Regions from separate parts of the Photobacterium panuliri genome, predicted to be linked through region 2. Evidence: riboswitches for the same ligand, from Rfam matches in the RefSeq annotation. Region 2 holds a riboswitch; each other region holds the start of a gene.
What was found. Region 2 has a riboswitch for lysine ahead of ACSF8X_RS13250 (Na+/H+ antiporter NhaC family protein). Riboswitches for the same ligand answer to the same signal wherever they lie in the genome.
Positions count from the first base shown of each region.

Region 1: it holds a riboswitch for lysine, as region 2 does, so the genes downstream of both, lysC (lysine-sensitive aspartokinase 3) here and ACSF8X_RS13250 (Na+/H+ antiporter NhaC family protein) in region 2, are expected to answer to the same signal.
Region 3: it holds a riboswitch for lysine, as region 2 does, so the genes downstream of both, ACSF8X_RS22245 (Na+/H+ antiporter NhaC family protein) here and ACSF8X_RS13250 (Na+/H+ antiporter NhaC family protein) in region 2, are expected to answer to the same signal.

Region 1 covers NZ_CP197192.1:70,718-72,992, reverse strand. The annotation lists gene lysC (lysine-sensitive aspartokinase 3) at 1-1,159, opposite strand, end outside; lysine riboswitch at 1,270-1,457, opposite strand; gene ACSF8X_RS00355 (pyridoxal-phosphate-dependent aminotransferase family protein) at 1,782-2,275, shown strand, end outside.
Region 2 covers NZ_CP197192.1:2,912,724-2,914,998, reverse strand. The annotation lists gene ACSF8X_RS13255 (H-NS family histone-like protein) at 137-535, opposite strand; lysine riboswitch at 896-1,080, shown strand; gene ACSF8X_RS13250 (Na+/H+ antiporter NhaC family protein) at 1,182-2,275, shown strand, end outside.
Region 3 covers NZ_CP197193.1:1,340,183-1,342,457, forward strand. The annotation lists gene ACSF8X_RS22240 (conjugal transfer protein TraF) at 1-449, opposite strand, end outside; lysine riboswitch at 827-1,000, shown strand; gene ACSF8X_RS22245 (Na+/H+ antiporter NhaC family protein) at 1,085-2,275, shown strand, end outside.

The sequences.
Region 1 (2,275 bases), 670 kb from region 2:
TGCTCAGGGCTTCCATTGCGGCTTCTGGCAGGCGAGGTGCGCCGCCGCACGTATCTGTTTGATCCAACGTTAGGGAAACGCTGACTTCAGATGTTGTGATGAGATCCACCGAGATTTTGTATTCGGCCAGGATTCTGAATACCTCGGCCAAGAAACCGTAAGCATGGAACATGTTCAGGCTAGTCAGGGTGACCATCGTCTGGTTGCAGCGCAGAGCCAGAGCTCGGAATTTCGGAGCATCGGTGACACTCTGGCGAATCCATGTTCCGCCTTGTTCAGGGGCTTTGGAGGAGCCGACAAATACAGGGATTTGCTGGCGCACAGCCGGGAGCAAGGTTGACGGGTGAAGGATCTTAGCGCCGAAGTTTGCCATTTCGGAGGCTTCGCAGAAGCTGATCTCTTTGATCGGCTTGGCGTTGGCTGCAATGCGAGGGTCAGTGGTGTACATCCCCGGGACATCGGTCCAGATCTCTAGGATTTCTGCACCGATGGCTTCGGCGATCAACGCTGCGCTGTAGTCGCTGCCACCACGGCCCAAGGTCGTCGTGACGCCAGATTCGTCGGCCCCGATAAAGCCCTGTGATACGATAATCGTATCTGTCTTCAAAATAGGCTGAAGATGCTGGTCGGCAAGTTGTCGAATGGTGTCGACCTCAGGTACGGCTTTGCCGTACTGGCTGTCGGTCCGCATGACGTCACGGATATCGAAACGTAGGGCGCTCGCCCCCATTTCGTTGAGAATTTGGGTAAACAAGTGGGTAGAGAGCAATTCACCATGGGCGACAAGCTGGTCAGTCAGTTGTACTGACGGCTTTTGTGCGGCTTGCTCTGCTAATTTAGCAATATGGCTAATAAGTTGTTCGACCTGGGTTGTGACCGTTTCAGGATGGGCCAATTGGTCGATGATGTCTTGGTGGATCGTTCGTAGTTGTTGTAGCCGTTTGGAGCGCTGCTCGTTATCGGCAAGTCCGTTTGCAAGTTCAACCAGCAGGTTGGTTACGCCAGAACATGCACTAATCAACACTACCTTAGCGGCAGGATTATCCTTGATGATAGTGGCACTTCGGCTCATGGCGGCATGATCGGCTACGCTGGTGCCGCCAAATTTCGCTACGGTAATCGGTGGAGGAACAGTAAAGTTATTTTCTACAAAGCTCACAATGAGTCTCCCAGTATGAAATAGAACAATCAATTACCAGGGGGGACTCGGGATCAGATCCCGACATACAGTCGGAGCAATTAGGTAGGATGTAGACGTCGAACGGTACAACAACCAGAAGCTCCTCACCTTCCTGTACCATAGGTTGGAAGGTGACAGCCAGAAGGATTCAACCTCCAAAGCCGATATGCCATGCCCCCTGTCATGCCATATCTCGGCGTTACTCCCCCTCTCAAGATTGCTTTGGGGTGGGGCCCCGCAATCATCGATACCTGGGTAACGCTCCTCTTCTGTCTGCCCCCGAAAAATCACGATTTCGGGATGAACAAAAAACGATCTGTATTGAAGCTGATTTTCTAGCCCTTTGTCAATTGGTTGCAGGGAAGAATAAGCAAAAAAAATGCAAAAAAGTGTCTGGGTTTGGCTGCTATCAATATTCTGTTCATAAATACACTTATCTTCGAGGGGAACTGGCGAGCCGGCATGTATTGACGAAAGTATTGGCGCGGGTATTCAACAGCAAGACGGATGCATAGATATACGCATATTGGCGGGGGAGCTGATATAGTCATATTGAACCCTATAACCAAGGCTGACCGAAGAACGTCAGGGAGGACCAAGCATGACTAAAACCAGTTTCTACCCCCCGCAACGGACATTGATGGGACCTGGCCCGTCAGATATTTCCCCGCAGGTGCTGCAGGCATTGAGCCGGCCGACAATCGGCCATCTCGATCCGTTGTTCATCGGGATGATGGATGAGCTAAAGCAGTTGCTACAGTATGCCTTCCAAACCCAGAACCCATTTACTATCGCGGTATCAGCCCCCGGCAGTGCGGGTATGGAGGCGTGTTTCGTCAATTTGGTCGAGCCCGGCGATAAGGTGATTGTTTGCCGTAACGGGGTGTTTGGCGACCGAATGAGGGAAAATGTCGAGCGTTGTGGCGGGATCGCGGTCATGGTCGATAATGCGTGGGGAGAGCCGGTTGATCCAGAACTGGTTGAACAAGCCTTGGAGGCTCACCCCGATGCGGTGATTGTCGCGTTCGTTCATGCCGAGACATCAACTGGTGCGCTGAGCGATGCCGAAGTGATTGCTCGGCTGGCCAGAGAGCA
Region 2 (2,275 bases):
GATAAGTTTTTGCTATATATATCTATTCGCTATCCCTTTAACGTATTGGCTTTTTAATTCAAAGGTTTAGAAATAGATTTTAAATAGTGCAAATAAAAAACCCGACCATGTGTCGGGTTTTTAATAAATTAGTCGATTATTTGATTTCGAACTCTTCTAGAGATTTACCTTCATCAAGTGCTTTTTTAAGTGCACTTGGTGTACGGCCTTGGCCAGTCCAAGTTTTCTCTTCACCGTTTTCATCAATAAAGCGGTATTTAGCAGGACGCTGAGCGCGTTTTGCTTTTGGTGCTTTAGATAGTGTTGCTAGAAGTTCTTCTGGGTCAATACCGTCAGCAAGTAGCATTTCACGATATTGAGCCAACTTTTCATTGCGCTCTTCTTCTTTAGCGCGAACTTCTTGTTCTTGCTCTGCACGCTCTTCAACAACGGTAGTTAGTTTTTCTAGCGCTTCTTGTAGTTGTTCAAGAGTATATTCACGAGATAGTGCGCGAAGACTACGAAGATTCGTTAGCACTTTCATTAGATCAGACATGTTGTTATTTCCTGTTGGCTAAATACTGTAAAAAAAGAATAGCAGTAATAATTCTATAATTGCAATATTAATACTTTGAACTTGATAAGCCAAATAGAAATTTAATACTTCAATTAAAAAAATGATTATTAATAGGGGATAACTCTCATTAGTAATATTCTGTTGCTAATTGTAAACCCCACTTAATTGTTATCAAGATCCCAAAGAAGCGGTGCTACATGTTGCTTATCGCATGGTTGTGATTGAACTGGTGTGATGTTTTTTTAATCGCCACTGCAAAACTATTCACCAATATTGTTAAATCTTTCACGCTTCGTTGTTGCAATTGGATTTCCATTCCGTATTATTGACTTTACCTAGACCATAGGTAGAGGAGCATTGTCTAATAGTAGTTAGCCTTAGGGTGATACCAAAGAGGGATAACGAAAGGAGCCAGTGCCGAAGTGAGTTTTGGGTTATCAAGCCAGCTTGCTGGGGTTGTCGCCGAATAGGGGCAACACTGCCATAGTATATAATGACATTAACTATGGAGCGCTACTGTGGAGTCGGACGAGGGTATAGCCCTCCCTTCCTTATACTCTTTACGCATGACATGACGTTGTGTTTCGCAGTAGGTCTCCAACCAGGAACGGTTGTAGTAGAGATCATGAATATAGTAGATTTTTCCCATTCGGTAGTATCGATTATTCCCCCTCTGGTTGCGTTGGGGTTGGCAATATTAACTCGCCATGTCCTGTTTTCTCTTGGGGTAGGCATTGTGTTAGGTGCCTTACTGTTAAGCGATTTTGCTCCATTACAGGCCGCATCGTATATAGGTACAACGGTAAAAGGGTTGTTTATCGATGATGGCAGCATTAATAGCTGGAATATGAGCATTGTTGCCTTTCTTATTTTATTGGGTATGACAACGGCGTTGTTGACGCTGTCAGGCGGTACCCGTGCTTTTGCCGAGTGGGCACAAACCAAGATAAAAACAAAACGGGGGGCAAAGCTACTCGCAGCATTCTTGGGCGTCTTCATTTTTGTCGACGATTATTTCAATAGTCTTGCCGTGGGGTCGATTTCTCGCCCTGTTACTGACCGTTTTTACGTATCCCGCGCAAAATTGGCGTATATTCTTGACTCTACCGCTGCACCGATGTGTGTATTGATGCCAGCTTCAAGCTGGGGGGCTTATATTATTACCTTGATTGGTGGAATATTAGTGTCTCACGGTGTGACAGAGTACACCCCGTTAGGTGCGTTCCTTCAGTTGGCCCCAATGAACTTCTATGCCGTTTTTGCCCTGTTAATGGTTTTTGTGGTGGCATGGTTTCAATTGGATATTGGCCCAATGAAGAAGCACGAACTAGAGGCGAGTCATTGCCGTGGCTTCGATGAAGGGGATGCGGATAAGCGAGCCAAGGATTTAAATGAAGAGTTGGAAATTGTCGAAAGCGCTAATGGTAAAGTTTCCGATTTGGTGATGCCAATTATTGCTCTGATTATCGCCACCTTCTTCTTTATGATTTATACCGGTAGCCAAGCACTTTCCGCCGATGATTTGCCGTTTACCTTATTGGGAGCATTTGAAAATACCGATGTGGGGATGTCATTGGTATATGGTGGACTTATTGGTCTGGTCTCTGCCTTAATTCCTATTTTTCGCCAGCGTATCGCAATGGGGGATGTGGTCTCAACAATGTGGATTGGGGCTAAGTCGATGTTTGGTGCAATATTGATCCTACTCTTTGCGTGGAG
Region 3 (2,275 bases), on a different replicon from region 2:
GCCACCTCGGCCTTCACAAAGAAATTCATACTAAGGTGACGATTGGGAACAGCAATCACCATGCCGGCGTTGCCATCAGCATCCATTCGTCCATCATCCAACTGGGTTAGCCTCTCTCGCCATTGCTGCTGCAATGAGATGTTATCGGGATCGGCCTGCAACTGACGATGAATCTGCTGGAAACTATCAATATGATCGTAAAGCTCGTCATCACTGAAAAAACGTGCCCCGGCGACAGGAAGCACCAAACCGAACCGATCGTACGTTTTATTTTGCGTGGCCAATGCTGGATTATGAAAACTGGCTGACAGGTAATTGGCCGATGCGGCGCCAACGCCTCCCATTCCGACACTGCGCGTGTCTGCCATATTGACAGAAGCAGATACACCCGCAGGCAACGCCAACATTGCCGCAGCAACCAGCCAGAATGGCCTTTGTTGTATTAACATGTTCATCCCTGAGCTATATTTATCATGCACAATGTACAATTATCCTCTAACGACCACAATACACACTAAAGCAAGGCGGGTCTGAGTCTAACGGCTAGCCGTAAATCTGTGAACATTGTCATTTTCTATCAAGTTCCCAAAGGTTCGAGTGATAAACATACCCCAATCGGCAATCCGCCTATCCTTGCGTCCCTCTGCTTTTTATTCAGGCAAATCAAGCCCTATATTGATGACTTCGATAAATATTTTTTATTGAACAATAAAAAATTCTCATAAAAAGCCTGAAAAAAGGCGAAGATTTGCTGACATAATTATTCATACGTATATAATGTCATTCTTACTATGTTAAATCGGCACGATATATCATAGTAAAACCCTAAATCAGTAGAGGCGCGCTGCCTAAGAGTAACCGAGCGGAGGGTGATACCGACGAGGCCGGAGAAAGGAGTCAGCGCCGAAGTGGCAGTTGTTATCAAACACTGCTGCTGGGTCTGTGTCGAATAGGTACAGAACTGCCATAGTGTTTTTTCCTATGGAGCGCTACCTGAGGGGGTAACAAGTCATAACCAGTTTCGTCTTAGTTACACTTCCTTTCGGTAGATCTCCACCTTAAAATTTATAGGTGTGATGAGATCATGAACCTTGTTGATTATGCGGACTCTGCTTGGTCCGTCTTGCCCGCGATTCTCGCGGTTATTCTGGCCGTCACGACGCGCCGTGTCCTCCTCTCGTTAGGTGCTGGTATCTTTGCCGGTGCTCTGATGCTAAACCACTACTCCCCACTGGCTGCACTGCAATACCTTGTTAATAAAGTCCTTGCTATTGTTTGGGTCGACGGCGCACTCAACAGTGATAACGTCAACATGATCATCTTCATGTTGCTGCTAGGGGCACTAATCAGCCTGATGAGCGTTTCCGGTGCAACCCAAGCGTTTGCAGATTGGGCAGCGGTACGTTGTAAGGACCGCCGCAGCGCCAAATCCCTGACCGGCCTGATGGTATTCATCTTCTTCATCGACGACTTCTTCCACAGTCTGTCTGTGGGCGCCATCTGCCGACCAGTCACCGACCGCTTCAATATTTCCCGCGCCAAGCTAGCCTACCTGCTTGACTCCACTGCCGCGCCTGTCTGCGTACTGATGCCAATCTCTTCCTGGGGCGCATACATCATCGCCCTTGTTGGCGGGATCATGGCAGCCCATCACGTGACAGACCAGAGCCCAATTGGTGCCTTTGTCACCATGATGCCAATGAACCTGTATGCCGTATTCACCCTGCTTATGGTTCTGTGTGTTATCGCATTCCAGCTGGATATCGGCCCTATGCGCAAGCATGAATCATGGGCACTGGAAGGCAAGCTATGGGATGAGTCAAAAGGCAAGCCAACAGGTCTTGACGTTGAGGTTCCAGAAGACGCCAAAGGCGGCATGATTGACATGGTATTGCCAATCCTGACCCTGACCAGCGCAACGGTATTTTTCATGATCCAGTCTGGTGCAGAAGTCTTGGCTGCGGAAGGCCGTCCGTTCGGCATCATCGGCGCATTCGAAAACACCAATGTCGGCTCTTCGCTGGTTTACGGTGCTATCTGCAGCCTGGTTGTTTCCATCGCATTGGCCCTTCGCCTGAAGCTAAGCCACAAAACATGGCTAAGCGCAGCACCACAAGGTGTATCAGCCATGCTTCCGGCTATCATTATCCTGTTCTTCGCATGGACTATCGGTGCCGTTGTCCGTGACATGCAAACCGGTATTTACCTGGCTTCGCTGTCAAACGGCAACCTGCCTATCGAGCTACTGCCAGCCGTGGTATTTGTTCTGTCTTGC